2 regions of the Streptomyces tyrfis genome follow, and region 2 is predicted to be linked to the other one. Evidence: predicted binding sites of a transcription regulator. Region 2 holds the regulator's gene; the other holds the start of a gene.
What was found. Region 2 encodes HspR, which represses chaperone genes until heat shock. Its sites were predicted from a motif close to TTGAGNNNNNNNNNCTCAA; they were not measured.

Region 1 (7,941 bases), on a different contig from region 2:
TCCAGCAGGGTCTCCACCAGCCGGCCGAGGCGCTCGGTCTGCTTCAGCGCCGTGCGCATCGTCTCCGGATCGGCCGAGGAGACCCCGTCCACGACGTTCTCCAGCACCGCGCGCAGCGCCGCGATCGGCGTGCGCAGCTCGTGCGAGACGTTGGCCACCAGCTCCTTGCGGTGCCGGTCCACGGCCTCCAGGTCGTCCGCCATGCGGTTGATCGTCTGGGCCAGGTCGCCGAGCTCGTCGCGCCGCCCGGCGCCGCTCACCCGTCTGGTGTAGTCGCCGTGCGAGATCGACCGGGCCACGGTGGTCATCTCGTCCAGCGGCGCGGTCAGGCCGTGCGCCACGAACTGCGTGATCAGCAGCGTCGCGATCACCGAGAACACCGTGATGAACCGCAGCTCGGTCCTGGTCCGCAGGGCCACCATCAGCAGCCCGGTGGTGATGAACACCGAGACCACCACGAGCGTGCCCAGCTTGGCCTTGACCGAGAAGGGGCGGAGTCCGGAGCCGGGCCGCGTCATGGCGCCGGGGTCTCCAGCGCGTAGCCGACGCCGTGCACGGTACGGATCCGCTCCGCGCCGATCTTCCGGCGCAGCGCCTTGATGTGGCTGTCGACCGTACGGGTGCCGGAGGCGTCCGCCCAGTCCCAGACCTCCGCGAGCAGCTGCTCCCGGGAGAGCACCGCGCGCGGCGTGTTGGCCAGGCAGACCAGCAGGTCGAACTCGGTCGGCGTGAGGTGGACGTCCTCGGCGCGCACCCGCACCCGGCGCTGCGCGTGGTCGATCTCCAGCTCGCCCAGGCGCAGGATGCCGCTGCGCGGCGTGACCGCGGCCAGCGCCGCCCGCTCGACCCGGCGCAGCAGGACGTGCACCCGGGCCGCGAGCTCCCGCATCGAGAAAGGCTTGGTCATGTAGTCGTCGGCGCCGACCCCGAGCCCGACCAGCATGTCGGTCTCGTCGTCCCGGGCCGTCAGCATCAGCACCGGCACCGGCCGCCGGGCCTGCACCCGGCGGCAGACCTCCAGGCCGTCGAAGCCGGGAAGCATGATGTCGAGCACCATCAGATCCGGCTGCCACGCCTCGGCCGCGTCCACGGCCGCGGGCCCGTCGAGCGCCGTCTGCACCAGGAAGCCCTCGGCCCGCAGCCTGGCGGAAATGGCTTCGACGATCGTGGCGTCGTCCTCGACCACCAGCACCCGGCGCTGCGCTCCCGGGGTCGCCGCGACGCCGTTGTGGGTGGTGTGTGTCTGTTCCATCGCCCCGCCCCTGCCCGTCCTCGCGGGGACCATTCCCCGGACGCGCGGTCTTCGCTTGTGGATTTCGTGGGTGACCCCGTCACCGGTCACGTGGGTGACCCCGTCACCGGTCAGCAGCGTAAGGGCAGCGGACTGCTCTCGGCTACGCAGGGTGTAACGGCGGGAGGCTCGGCGGAGCGGTGGAGTGTCGGCCTTGTGGTGCTTGGCCCCCGGCTGTCCGGAGGCCGGGGCTCCGACGGGTTCCTCAGACCGTCCGGATCGCGAGATGCACCACGTCGGGCACACCCCGGGCAACGCGTACCTCTTCCGTCCGTACCCCGCCGAATCCGGCATTCCGCAGGGCCTGTTCGAAGGCGGGGGAGGGCTGGGCGGACCAGACCGCGAGCACCCCGCCGGGCGTCAGCCGCTCCCGGCAGTCGGCCAGCCCGGCGGGGGAGTAGAGGCCGGCGTTGTCGTCGGTCACCGTCCAGTCCGGTCCGTTGTCGATGTCCAGACACAGGGCGTCATAACGGTCCGTAGTCGTCCGCAGATGCGCGACGAGGTCGGTGGTGAGCACCGACGTGCGCGGGTCGGCCAGCGCCGCCCCGGAGATCCGCCCCAGCGGGCCCGTCAGGTGCCAGTCCACGATCGCCCGCTCCCGCTCGACGACGGCGATCCGCCCCCACCGCGGCTCGGCGGCGGCCCGTACGAGCGAGAACCCGACGCCGAGTCCGCCGATGAGCACCGCCGGATCGCGGCGGTCGGCGGGCAGCGCGGCCAGCGCCGCGTCGATCAGCAGCCGTTCCGAGCGCCCGTCCGAGGTGTCCATGAGGAAGCACCCGTTGGCGATGATCTCGAAGTCGTCCCCCCGGCTCCGCAGCACCACCTCGCCGTACGGGCCTTCGCGGCGGTCGAGCGTGACGGGGGAGTGGACGTCGGGTCCGAGGGTGTCGGGCATGATGCGGATCTCCGGAGGACGACGGATGCGTTCCCCGCCATCCTGGCCCGTCGCCGCACCGTCCGGCCAGCCGCACCGTCCGGCCGGCCGGGCGCGGGACCCGCGGGGGGCGGCGCTTCCCGGCCCGGTCAGTCGTCGTCGCCCCGGTTCGGGCTCAGGGGTCGGCGCCGGGAACGGCGCGCCAGCTCGCCCGCGGCCAGGGTCACGCGCGCCACGCCGCGGGCCCACCGGGGCCCGCCGCGATCCGCCCACACGACGCACGCGCACCCGCCGACGGCGAGCACCAGGATCCCGAGCAGTACCAGAACAGCCATCGCTTCCCCCATGTCCGCGCGTGCCGGAGAGCATACGGTCCGAGTGATCGTCCCAGGCCGCCGCCGGGCCTGTCGGCGGGAGGGGCCGACAGCGCGGCGGTCCGCCCCGCGCCGCCCGGTGCGGCGCCACGGAGCACGTCCGACTGATCGCTCAGAGCGAACACGGCCCGGGGAACAATGGCGGGCTCAGAAGCATTGAGCCTTAGCAGCTCAAGTTGACTGCCGAAAGGGAGATCATGACTACCGAGTCCCACACGGTCACCCCGCTCGCCCTTCCCGTGCTGCCGCTCGACGACGAGGTCGTGCTGCCCGGGATGGTGGTCCCGCTGGACCTGTCCGACGCCGAGGTGCGCGCCGCCGTGGAGGCCGCGCAGGCCGCGGCCCGCGAGGGCGGCGGCAAGCCCGAGGTGCTGCTCGTGCCGCGCGTCGACGGGACGTACACCGGCACCGGCGTCATCGGCACGGTCGAGCAGGTCGGACGGCTGTCGGGCGGTGACCCCGGGGCGCTCGTCCGCGGCCGGGGCCGGGTGCGGATCGGGGCCGGGACCAGCGGGCCCGGCGCCGCCCTCTGGGTGGAGGGCGTCCGGGTCGACGTGGACGCGCCCGACCCCCTCCCCGGGGCCGCCGCCGAGCTGGTCAAGGAGTACAAGGCCCTCGCCGCCAGCTGGCTGAAGAAGCGCGGCGCCTGGCAGGTCGTGGACCGGATCCAGCAGATCGAGGACGTCTCCGCGCTCGCCGACAACTCCGGCTACTCGCCCTTCCTCACCACCGCCCAGAAGGTGCGGCTGCTGGAGACGGCGGACCCGGTCGCCCGGCTGAGGCTCGCCGTCCAGTGGCTGGGCGAGCACCTGGCCGAGCAGGACGTCGCCGAGTCCATCGCCAAGGACGTCCAGGAGGGCGTCGACAAGCAGCAGCGGGAGTTCCTGCTGCGCCGCCAGCTGGACGCCGTGCGCAAGGAGCTCGCCGGGCTCAACGGCGACCCGGAGGACGAGTCCGGCGACTACCGGGCGCGCGTCGAGGCCGCCGGCCTCCCCGAGCACGTCCGCGAGGCGGCGCTCAAGGAGGTCGACAAGCTGGAGCGCGCCTCCGACCAGAGCCCCGAGGGCTCCTGGATCCGGACCTGGCTCGACACCGTCCTCGAACTGCCGTGGAACGAACGCACCAAGGACGCCTATGACATCCGCGGCGCCCAGGAGGTCCTGGACGCCGAGCACGCGGGCCTGCAGGACGTGAAGGAGCGGATCACCGAGTACCTGGCCGTCCGCAAGCGGCGGGCCGACCGCGGCCTCGGCGTCGTCGGCGGCCGCCGCGGCGGCGCCGTGCTGGCGCTGGTCGGGCCGCCGGGCGTGGGCAAGACCTCGCTCGGCGAGAGCGTGGCGCACGCCATGGGCCGCCGCTTCGTCCGGGTCGCGCTCGGCGGCGTGCGCGACGAGGCGGAGATCCGCGGCCACCGGCGCACCTACGTCGGCGCCCTGCCGGGCCGGATCGTCCGCGCGATCAAGGAAGCCGGTTCGATGAACCCGGTCGTCCTGCTCGACGAGATCGACAAGGTCGGCTCCGACTTCCGGGGCGACCCGGCCGCCGCACTCCTCGAAGTCCTCGACCCGGCGCAGAACCACACCTTCCGCGACCACTACCTGGAGGTGGAGCTCGACCTCAGCGACGTCGTCTTCCTGGCCACGGCCAACGTCCTCGAAGCGATCCCGGAGGCCTTGCTCGACCGCATGGAGCTGGTCCGGCTCGACGGCTACACCGAGGACGAGAAGGTCGTCATCGCCCGCGACCACCTGCTCCCGCGCCAGCTGGAGCGGGCCGGGCTGGGGCCCGACGAGGTGGCGATCGACGAGTCCGCGCTGCGCGCCCTGGCCGGCGAGTACACCCGCGAGGCCGGCGTGCGGAACCTGGAACGGTCCGTCGCCCGGCTGCTCCGCAAGGTCGCGGCCCAGCACGAACTGGGCGAGCGGGAGCTGCCGTTCACGGTCGCCGAGGCCGATCTGCGCGGGCTGATCGGACGCCCGCACCACGTCCCGGAGTCCGCCCAGGACCCGGCCGAGCGCCGCACCTCGGTGCCGGGCGTGGCCACCGGGCTCGCGGTGACCGGCGCCGGCGGGGACGTGCTGTACGTGGAGGCGTCGCTGGCCGACCCGGAGACCGGGGCGTCCGGACTGACCCTCACCGGCCAGCTCGGCGACGTGATGAAGGAGTCCGCGCAGATCGCGCTGAGCTTCCTGCGGTCGCGCGGCGCGGAACTGGAGCTGCCGGTCGCGGACCTGAAGGACCGCGGCGTGCACATCCACTTCCCGGCGGGCGCGGTCCCCAAGGACGGCCCCAGCGCGGGCATCACGATGACGACGGCGCTGGCCTCGCTGCTCTCCGGGCGGCTGGTCCGCACGGACGTGGCGATGACCGGCGAGGTCTCGCTGACCGGGCGGGTGCTGCCGATCGGCGGCCTGAAGCAGAAGCTGCTGGCCGCGCACCGGGCCGGGATCGCCACCGTGGTGATCCCCAGGCGGAACGAGGCGGATCTGGACGACGTCCCGGCCGAGGTCCTGGAGACCCTCGACGTCCACCCGGTGACCGACGTCCGCCAGGTGCTGGAGATCGCCCTCGCGCCGGCCTCCGCCGCCGTGCCGGGGGAGCGGGTCCCGGCCGCGGCGTAGGCCCCGGCCTCGCACCGAGGCCCTCCGGCACGTCCGGGCCCCGGCACACCGCGGGTGTGCCGGGGCCCGGCGCGTTCCGGGACGCGCCCCTTTGCTGCCGGGGCGGCGGACCGCCTTTGGTGTCAGGGGTGGTAGACCGTCCCCGGCACCGGCTCGGCGGGCGCCATCAGCTGCGGGACGGTGACGAACGTGTACCCCTGCTCCTTCAGCGCGTCGATGATGCCCGGCACCGCCGGGACCGTCCCCTCGTAGATGTCGTGCAGCAGGATGATGCCGTCCTTGCCCGCCTGGTCCAGGATGCGCTTGCGGATCAGCGCCGAGTCCGTCGTCGAGTAGTCCTTGGCGGTGGCGCTCCACAGCACCTCGGACAGGCCCAGCTCCTTGCTGATCTTGGAGACCGTCTCGTCGGTGCGGCCCTGCGGCGGGCGCATCAGACGCGGCTTCTTCCCGGTGATCTCCGCTATCGCGTCCTGCGTCTTCTCCAGCTCGGCCCGTATCTCCGCGGGCTCGCGGTCCGTCAGGATCCGGTGCGTCCAGGTGTGGTTGCCCACCTCGTGTCCCTCGGCGGCGAGCCTGCGCACGGTGTCCGGGTACTTCTTGACGTGGTTCTTGCCCAGCAGGAAGAAGGTCGCGTGCACCTTCTTCTCCTTGAGGACGTCCAGCAGATGCTCGGTGTCCTCGCCCGGTCCCGCGTCGAAGGTCAGCGCGATGCACTTCGCCTTGCGGCAGTCCGCCGGGCCGAAGGCGCCCTTGGCGTCGGAGCCCGCGTCGGCGCGCGCGTCCGCCGGGGCGGTGGTGTCCGAGGAACAGCCCGCCAGCGTCAGGGTGAGTGCCGTCACAAGGGCGGCGGCCAACCCCGCGCCGGCCGGCTTCGTCTTCGAGAACAAGGCGGGTCACTCCTCCGTAGCCGCACGAACCGAGCACGCGATGCGCGCCGGAGAAGGACTATACATACGGTGTATACACGTATTGCATAGGGGTGGGCGCCTGGCCGGGGGCACGGGCCGGGGCACGGCGAAGCCCCCGGCGATGGGTGGTCGCCGGGGGCTCGACGGGATGCGGCGGTCGGACCGCGGTGCGGGTGCGGACGGCCGGCTCAGCCGTTCGCGAGGGCCTGCACGCGGTCGTAGGCGCCGTTGAAGCGGTCGTGGTCGCCCACGTAGGGGCCGGACGAGGTGTACTGCCACATCGTGTAGAAGCCCCAGCCGGCCGGGAGGTCGCCGACCGTGCTGTTGTAACGGGCCACCCACAGCGGGTTGGTGGCGCCGAAGCCCGCGTTGTTGCCGGTGCAGGTCGTCCACCAGCTGGTCGCCGTGTAGATGACCGCGTCGCGGCCGGTGCGCGCCTTGTAGGTGTTCACGAAGTCGCGGATCCACGACACCATGGCCGACTGGCTCTTGCCGTAGCACTGGTCGCCGTACGGGTTCCACTCGATGTCGAGCACCCCGGGCAGGGTCTTGCCGTCCCGTGACCAGCCGCCGCCGTGGTCCACGAAGTAGTTCGCCTGCGTGGCGCCGCTGGTGGTGTCCGGGGTGGCGAAGTGGTACGAGCCCCGGATCATGCCGACGTTGTACGAGCCGTTGTACTGCTGCGCGAAGTACGGGTTCGTGTAGTACGTCCCCTCGGTGGCCTTCACATAGGCCCACTTCACGCCGCTGTTCCAGAGCGTTCCCCAGTCGACGTTGCCCTGGTGGCCGCTGACGTCGACGCCTTCGGTCTGGACGGCGCGGGTGTCGCGGGGCAGGGCGCCCTGGCCGTCATGGGCGACGACGCCCATGCCCATCGTGGCCGCGCCGCGGGCGGGCTTCTTCGCGGCGGCGTCGGACCCCGCGGCGCCGGCCGCGCCGGGCAGGGCGAGGAGGAGGGAGAGGGCTGCGAGCAGGGTCCCGGCCGCGGCGAAGCGTGAGCGGCGGGGCCGTCCGGGGCCGGATCTGAGCACGGGCATGTGGTGCCTCCGAGGCGTTGGTGGGGGGACGCGCTGATCCCAGGGAGCGCCGGGTGCACCCCCTGTCGTCGTGGCATGGTGTGAACATGCCAGGCATGACGCTACGCACGTAGACCCCGGGGAGGGAAGAGGGGCTCGCCGCCGTCGTTGGTCTATGCCTGCGAAATACTGACCGAGCTGCGGCGATGACCAGCGGCGGAAGAAACTTTCAGCGGCAGGAAAGCTCATGAGGGGTGTTGACGTGCACGGGAGCGAAAGCGGTAGTGAACGCGGCGCGACCAGTGGAAGTGGTGTGGACCACGCATTCCTCGCCCTGGAACGGGAATTGGCCGTCTTCCTGCGCCGGGCGCGCGCCAACTCCGGCGAGATGGCGCGCGAGGTCCATCCCGAACTGGAGCCCGCCGCCTACGGGCTGCTCGTGCGGCTGGAATCGGCCGGGCGGCAGCGCGCCACCGACCTCGCGGCCTACTTCGGCGTGGGCAAGGCGACCGTGAGCCGTCAACTGCGCGCCCTGGAGGGGCTGGGGCTGGTGGCGCGCGAGCCCGATCCGGACGACGGGCGGGCCTCCCTCGTGCACCTCACGGACGAGGGGCTGGACCGCTACCGCAGCGTCCGCGACGCCCGCCGCGAGCGCTATGTGCGCAAGCTCGCCGACTGGGACCGGGACGAGGTGGCCGAACTGGCCCGGCTGCTGCACCACTTGAACGCCCGCGCCGAGGGCTGACCCCGCGCCGCGTACTCCGTGCGCCGCAGTCCGCGCCGCGCACTCCGTGCGCCGCATTCCACGCCCCGTCCGGCGCGCGGTGCGCCGTGCGCCCCGGCGCGTGTGCGGG
Region 2 (7,632 bases):
AAGGACGCGAAGGGCGGTGCGGTGTGACCGAGGAGACCCCGGGCTTCGAGGAGGAGCCCGACGTCCCCTCCGGCGCCACCCCTGACGGAGCCGAGCCGAAGGACACCTCCTCCGCCAAGAAGGAGGAGCCGTCCTCGGCCGGGGACGCGGTAGAGACCGTCGGTCTGACGGCCCAGCTGGACCAGGTCCGCATGGCGCTCAACGAGCGCACCGGGGACCTCCAGCGGCTCCAGGCCGAGTACCAGAACTACCGTCGCCGCGTCGAGCGGGACCGGGCCACGGTGAAGGAGATCGCGGTCGCGAACCTCCTGTCCGAGCTCCTGCCCGTGCTCGACGACATCGGCCGGGCCCGGGACCACGGCGAACTCGTGGGCGGGTTCAAGTCGGTGGCGGAATCGCTGGAGACGGTCGTCGCCAAGCTGGGCCTGCAGCAGTTCGGCAAGGAGGGCGAGCCCTTCGACCCGACGATCCACGAGGCCCTGATGCACTCGTACGCGCCGGACGTCACGGAGACGACCTGCGTGGCGATCCTGCAGCCGGGGTATCGGATCGGCGACCGCACCATCCGCCCCGCACGCGTGGCGGTGGCCGAACCGCAGCCGGGCGCGAGCCCGGCCGCGGCCAAGGAAGAGAAGGCGAGCGACGAGGAGAGCGGTGGCGACGAGGAGGTCTGACATCCCGTCTGACCACCTCGCGGCGCACCGCCCGGTCGGGCGGCCGGCCCACGGGCCGGCCGCTCGGCCGATCGTCCGGAAGGAGGGACGTCGATGAGCACGAAGGACTTCGTCGAGAAGGACTACTACAAGGTCCTCGGCGTCCCCAAGGACGCCACCGACGCCGAGATCAAGAAGGCGTACCGGAAGCTCGCCCGCGAGTACCACCCGGACGCCAACAAGGGCGACGACAAGGCGGAGGAGCGCTTCAAGGAGATCTCCGAGGCGAACGACGTCCTCGGCGACGCCAAGAAGCGCAAGGAGTACGACGACGCGCGCGCCCTCTTCGGCAACGGCGGGTTCAGGGCCGGGCCGGGAGGCGCCGGCGGCAACTTCAACTTCGACCTGGGCGACCTCTTCGGCGGCGCCCAGAGCGGCGGCGGGACCCAGGCCGGCGGCTTCGGCGGCGGTCTCGGCGACGTCTTCGGCGGACTCTTCAACCGGGGCGGCGCGGGCACGCGGACCCAGCCGCGCCGCGGCCAGGACATCGAGTCCGAGGTGACGCTGAGCTTCACCGAGGCGGTCGACGGGGCCACGGTCCCGCTGCGGATGTCCAGCCAGGCGCCCTGCAAGGCGTGCTCCGGCACCGGCGACAAGAACGGCACGCCCAGGGTCTGCCCCACCTGTCTCGGCACGGGGCAGGTGTCGCGGGGCAGCGGCGGCGGCTTCTCGCTCACCGACCCCTGCGTCGACTGCAAGGGCCGGGGCCTCATCGCCCAGGACCCCTGCGACGTCTGCAAGGGCAGCGGCCGGGCGAAGTCCTCCCGGACCATGCAGGTCCGGATTCCCGCGGGCGTCTCGGACGGCCAGCGGATCCGGCTGCGCGGCAAGGGCGGTCCCGGCGAGCGCGGCGGCCCGGCCGGCGACCTGTACGTCGTGGTCCATGTCGGCGCCCACCCGGTCTTCGGGCGCAAGGGCGACAACCTCACGGTCACCGTGCCCGTCGACTTCACGGAGGCGGCGCTCGGCGGCGAGATCAGGGTGCCCACGCTCGGCGGCCCGCCGGTCAAGCTGAAACTGCCGGCCGGCACGCCCAACGGGCGCACGATGCGGGCCCGCGGCAAGGGCGCGGTCCGCAAGGACGGCACCCGGGGAGACCTGCTGGTCACCGTCGAGGTGACGGTGCCCAAGGACCTCGGCGCCGAGGCCAGGGAGGCGCTGGAGGCCTATCGGAAGGCGACCGCGGGCACCGACCCGCGGGCGGAACTGTTCCAGGCCGCGAAGGGAGCTTGAGGTGGACGGCCGACGACGCAATCCGTACGAACTGACCGATGAGACACCGGTGTACGTGATCTCGATCGCGGCCCAGCTCTCGGGCCTCCATCCGCAGACACTGCGCCAGTACGACCGCCTGGGGCTGGTCTCGCCCGACCGCGCGGCCGGGCGCGGCAGGCGGTACTCGGCCCGCGACATCGAGCTGCTGCGCACCGTGCAGCAGCTGTCGCAGGACGAGGGCATCAACCTCGCCGGCATCAAGCGCATCATCGAACTGGAGAACCAGGTCGCCGCGCTCCAGCAGCGCGTCGCCGAGCTCTCGGCGGCGGTGGACGGCGCGGCGGCGGCGATGCAGCAGCGCGAGGCCCAGGTGCACGCCTCGTACCGACGGGACCTGGTGCCGTATCAGGACGTGCAGCAGGCCAGCGCGCTGGTGGTCTGGCGGCCCAAGCGCGCCAAGGACTGAGCGGCGGGTCCGGGCCCGGGGATCCGGTTCCTGGGCTCCGGGCCGGGACGCGGCCGGGCGGCCGTGCGCGGTCGCCCTTGACGCCGACACGGCCGGGCGCGGCCGGGCCGGTTCACGCGTGACGGAGGGCCGGGGAGGCGGACCGAGGGGTCGCCTCCCCGGCCCTCCGGCGTGCGCCGGCGCTGTGCGCCCTTTCGGCGTGCCTGTCGGGTGCCCGTGCCGGCGTCAAGGGCGACCGTGTGCGCCGGCGTGCGCCCTCCGCCGTGTGCGCTCGTGACGGTGCGTCGGCGTGGGGCGGTCGTGTGCGCTCGCGACGGTGCTCCGGGCGGTGCGGCGCTCGTCGCCCCGCGGCGCGACGGCCGCCGGGCGCCAAGCTCCGGGCTCAGTCCGCGCCCTCCGCGCCCTCCGCGCCCTCCTCGTCCTCTTCGAGGATTCCCGACCGGGCGATCAGATAGCCGAGCTGGGCCCGGCTGTTGCTGCCGAGGGCGGCGCTGAGCTTGGCGATGTGGGCGCGGCAGGTGCGCACGTTCATGCCGAGGCGGCGGGCGATGGCCTCGTCGACGTGCCCCTCGACGAGGAGCTTCGCGATGGAGTGCCGCACCCCGGAGATGCCTTCGAGCGTGGAGTCGTACGGGATCTGCTCCTGGAGCGGGACCGCCCGCCGCCAGAACTGCTCGAAGACGCTGGTGAGGTACTCCACGATGCCCGGGTGGCGCAGCTCCAGCGCCACCTTCCGGTCGTCCGTGGCGGGGATGAAGGCGACCGTGTCGTCGAAGATCATGAGCCGCTCGATGAGCTCTTCGAGGGTGCGGATCTCCACCTTCCCCTCCGCCATCCGCTCGGCGTAGGTGAGGGTTCCGTGGCTGTGCCGGGCCGTGTGCTGGTAGAGGGTGCGCATGCCCACCCCGCGCTGGGTGAGGATGTTCCCGCGCTTGACCGCGATGTTGAGCGCGTCCTCGCTGCGCCCGCCGCCGGGCTGGATGGTGAGGACCTCGGATTTGCACTCGCTCAGGGCGAGTTCGATGGAGGCGTTGATCCGGTCGATGCCCTCCAGCACCGTGATCGCGTGCGTGGTCGGCGGCGCCTGGGCGCTGATGGCCATGAACGGCTCGAAGGCCTCCGTCAGCTCGACGGAGAGGCGCCGGCGGTCCTGGATCTCGCGTTCGATGGGGTGCAGACGCTGCGTCAGCGCGGCGAACGGGGGAACCGGCCGGAGCCAGTCGGCGTCGTCCGGGTCCGGATGCAACAGCGCGAACTCCAGCAGGCACGGAGCGAGCCCCACCTCGGACCGGGCTATCTTGCCCACGCTCAACGCGCTGGCGTACAGCCGCGCTCCTTCGTCGCACAGGGCGCTGACAGGGTGGGGATGTGTCGCATTCGCTCCACTCGTAACCATTTATCCACCCCCCAGGAACATGAATCTACAGGAACATGATGCATCGCTTCTGTGGCGTTGACGTGCCTCAATGAGCAATCGTCTTGTCATGCGGGGGAGAGGAAACCTTGGAAGTGAGGACGAAGCCCACTATGAGTAACAAGATGCTTCGCTCGGTGCTTGCTGTGACCTTCTCCGCCGGGCTGACATTCGGGGTCATCAGCACCCTGGACCTTGCTTGGGACAGCGCTCCCGTGGGGGCGCCGGCTCGGGTCCAGGCCGCGCCGCCTCCGGACCTCGCCTGGGACCTCATGCCGACGAAGCTGACGGGTGCGCAGGCCGAGGGTGCGGCGGCATCGGATCTGGCCTGGGACCTCGTCCCGACGAAGACCCCGGGCGCATGACCATCCCACCGGACGACCGCAGCTTCCGGCGCGAGATGGCCACGGCCTACCGATCAGGCTGGCATTTCATCGATCTCGTCACGGCCCTCCCCCGCCGCGGCGACTCGCTGATGGTCACTCTGTTCGGCGACCCCATCATCGTCGCGCGTGAAGAGGACGACGAAGTGCGTGCCTACCGTTGCCTGCGCAAGCCGCGCGGGGCGCCGCAGCCCGTCCGCTGCGCGATCCGGTACGACATGATCTTCGTCAACCTCGCCCGGCGGGACCACCAGCTGATCGAACCAGAGACCATTTCCGCCACCCCCCGCAGTGCCTGAGCGATCCCCCGTCGTTACACGTCGCTCAGTCACTCCCCCACACAACGGCGCCATCGTGACCTGAACACGATGGCGCCGTTGTGCTGTCCGCGCCCGCCGGGGCGTGGATGTCGGGTGCGGCCGTCGGCCTGCCGCGCCGCACGGGCTTTCCCGGGGCTCGCCGCGCCCTCGCGTCCCGCCGGCCCGTCACGCCCTGCCGAGCGCCCGGTCCAGCGCTATCTCTATGACGACGCGGTTCGGGTTGGGCGACGGCGTGCGCCCGTAGCGTTCCGTGTAGCGGCGCACGGCGTCGGCGACCGCGTCCGGTTCCGTGCGCACCGTCGCGCACCCCTCCAGCGTCGCCCAGCGGCGCCCGTCGACCTGGCAGACCGCCACCCGGGCGCCGTCCGGGCCCGCGGCCAGTACGTTGGCCGCCTTCCGGCTGTCCTTGTCGGCGATGACCCGGGCGAGCCGGGCCCCCGGGTCGTACGTCACGCCCACCGGCACCACGTGCGGCGTCCCGTCGGGGCGCGGGGTGGTCAGCGTGCACACATGGCGCTCACGCCAGAAGGCCAGGTACTCGGAGCCGGGGTTCACCACGTCGACAGCCATGCGAGCAGCGTAGGAACTCCCTGCCCGGCCCTGCGGTGGCGGGGGTCCGGTCCGGCCGGTTGACTCGGAGGAAGGGCGCTGCGCGGGGCGCTGCGCGGGGGCGCCGCACAGGGTGTCGCACGGGGTGTCGCGAAGGGCTGCCGTCCCCCTGCCGTCCCCCGCCGTTCCCGTTTCCGCCATGGACCGTCCCGGACCCGGCGGGCGGCGAGCGAAAAGTGGGTTGAGTGGAATAGACTCAACTTAGCGCACGTTGACTCAGTCAGTGTTGTGGAGAGTCGTCACCGCAGGGAGGAAAGACGCACGTGGACGCCGAGCTGACGAACAAGAGCCGGGACGCCCTCAACGCGGCCACCAGCAGGGCCGTGAAGGACGGTCACCCCGACCTGACCCCCGGGCATCTGCTGCTCGCGCTGCTCGCGGGCGAGGACAACGAGAACATCACCGATCTGCTCGCCGCCGTCGAGGCCGACCAGATCGTCGTGCGCACCGAGACGGAGCGGCTCCTGGGCGCGCAGCCCAGCGTCACCGGCTCGACCGTCGCCCCGCCGCAGCCCAACCGCGAGCTGCTCGCGGTCATCGCGGACGCCGCCCAGCGGGCGAAGGACCTCGGTGACGACTACATCTCCACCGAGCACCTGCTGATCGGCATCGCCGCGAAGGGCGGACGGGCCGGTGAGATCCTCTCCGAGCAGGGCGCCGGCGCGAAGAGGCTGCTGGACGCGTTCGAGAAGAGCAGGGGAGGGCGCCGGGTGACCACACCCGACCCGGAGGGTCAGTACAAGGCTCTGGAGAAGTTCGGCACGGACTTCACGGCCGCCGCGCGCGAGGGCAAGCTCGACCCGGTCATCGGCCGGGACCAGGAGATCCGGCGCGTCGTCCAGGTGCTGTCCCGCCGCACCAAGAACAACCCGGTGCTCATCGGCGAGCCCGGCGTCGGCAAGACGGCCGTCGTCGAGGGGCTGGCCCAGCGCATCGTCAAGGGCGACGTCCCCGAGTCCCTGCGCAACAAGCGACTGGTCTCGCTCGACCTCGGCGCGATGGTCGCGGGCGCGAAGTACCGCGGCGAGTTCGAGGAGCGGCTGAAGACCGTCCTCTCCGAGATCAAGGAGAGCGACGGCCAGATCATCACCTTCATCGACGAGCTGCACACCGTCGTCGGCGCGGGCGCGGGCGGCGACTCCGCCATGGACGCCGGCAACATGCTGAAGCCGATGCTGGCCCGCGGCGAGCTGCGCATGGTCGGCGCCACCACGCTCGACGAGTACCGCGAGCGGATCGAGAAGGATCCCGCCCTGGAGCGGCGCTTCCAGCAGGTGCTGGTGGCGGAGCCCAGCGTCGAGGACACCGTCGCGATCCTGCGCGGTCTCAAGGGCCGGTACGAGGCCCACCACAAGGTGTCCATCGCGGACTCCGCGCTGGTGGCCGCCGCGACCCTGTCCGACCGCTACATCACCTCCCGCTTCCTCCCCGACAAGGCCATCGACCTGGTCGACGAGGCGGCGTCCCGGCTGCGCATGGAGATCGACTCCTCGCCCGTCGAGATCGACGAGCTCCAGCGCGCGGTCGACCGCCTGCACATGGAGGAGCTGGCGCTGAGGAACGAGTCCGACGCCGCCTCCAAGGAGCGCCTGGAGAAGCTCCGCCGCGACCTCGCGGACAAGGAGGAGGAGCTGCGCGGCCTCAACGCCCGCTGGGAGAAGGAGAAGCAGGGCCTCAACCGGGTCGGTGAGCTGAAGGAGCGCCTCGACGAGCTGCACGGCCAGGCCGAACGCGCCCAGCGCGACGGCGACTTCGACACCGCCTCCAAGCTGCTGTACGGGGAGATCCCCGGCCTGGAGCGGGAGTTGGCGGAGGCGACCGAGGCCGAGCAGGAGGCCGCCAAGGACACGATGGTGAAGGAGGAGGTCGGCCCGGACGACATCGCGGACGTGGTCGGCTCCTGGACCGGCATCCCCGCCGGACGCCTGCTGGAGGGCGAGACCCAGAAGCTGCTGCGCATGGAGGACGAGCTCGGCAAGCGCCTCATCGGCCAGACCGAGGCCGTGCGGGCGGTGTCGGACGCGGTACGGCGCACCCGCGCCGGGATCGCCGACCCCGACCGGCCCACCGGCTCGTTCCTCTTCCTCGGCCCGACCGGGGTCGGCAAGACGGAGCTGGCGAAGGCTCTCGCGGACTTCCTGTTCGACGACGAGCGGGCCATGGTCCGCATCGACATGAGCGAGTACAGCGAGAAGCACAGCGTCGCGCGGCTGGTCGGCGCCCCGCCCGGATACGTCGGCTACGAGGAGGGCGGCCAGCTCACGGAGGCGGTCCGCCGCCGCCCGTACAGCGTCGTGCTGCTGGACGAGGTGGAGAAGGCCCACCCCGAGGTCTTCGACATCCTGCTCCAGGTCCTCGACGACGGCCGGCTCACCGACGGACAGGGCCGGACGGTGGACTTCCGCAATACCATCCTGATCCTGACCTCCAACCTCGGCAGCCAGTTCCTGATGGACCCGCTGACCGAGCCCGAGGTGAAGAAGGAGCAGGTCCTGGAGGTCGTCCGGGCCTC

Region 1: the regulator HspR is predicted to act here: its motif matches at 2,699-2,717, upstream of lon (endopeptidase La).

What each region holds. Positions count from the first base shown of each region.
Region 1 covers NZ_JBAGJZ010000013.1:115,801-123,741, reverse strand. The annotation lists gene WA762_RS12855 (HAMP domain-containing sensor histidine kinase) at 1-518, opposite strand, end outside; gene WA762_RS12850 (response regulator transcription factor) at 515-1,252, opposite strand; gene WA762_RS12845 (spermidine synthase family protein) at 1,497-2,189, opposite strand; gene WA762_RS12840 (hypothetical protein) at 2,318-2,503, opposite strand; gene lon (endopeptidase La) at 2,740-5,163, shown strand; gene WA762_RS12830 (polysaccharide deacetylase family protein) at 5,286-6,050, opposite strand; gene WA762_RS12825 (lysozyme) at 6,260-7,108, opposite strand; gene WA762_RS12820 (MarR family winged helix-turn-helix transcriptional regulator) at 7,335-7,832, shown strand.
Region 2 covers NZ_JBAGJZ010000021.1:135,133-142,764, reverse strand. The annotation lists partial or broken gene WA762_RS18285 (Hsp70 family protein) at 1-27, shown strand, start outside; gene grpE (nucleotide exchange factor GrpE) at 24-674, shown strand; gene dnaJ (molecular chaperone DnaJ) at 768-1,946, shown strand; gene WA762_RS18270 (heat shock protein transcriptional repressor HspR) at 1,948-2,394, shown strand; gene WA762_RS18265 (helix-turn-helix transcriptional regulator) at 2,777-3,700, opposite strand; gene WA762_RS18260 (hypothetical protein) at 3,922-4,173, shown strand; gene WA762_RS18255 ((2Fe-2S)-binding protein) at 4,170-4,490, shown strand; gene WA762_RS18250 (pyridoxamine 5'-phosphate oxidase family protein) at 4,677-5,081, opposite strand; gene clpB (ATP-dependent chaperone ClpB) at 5,384-7,632, shown strand, end outside.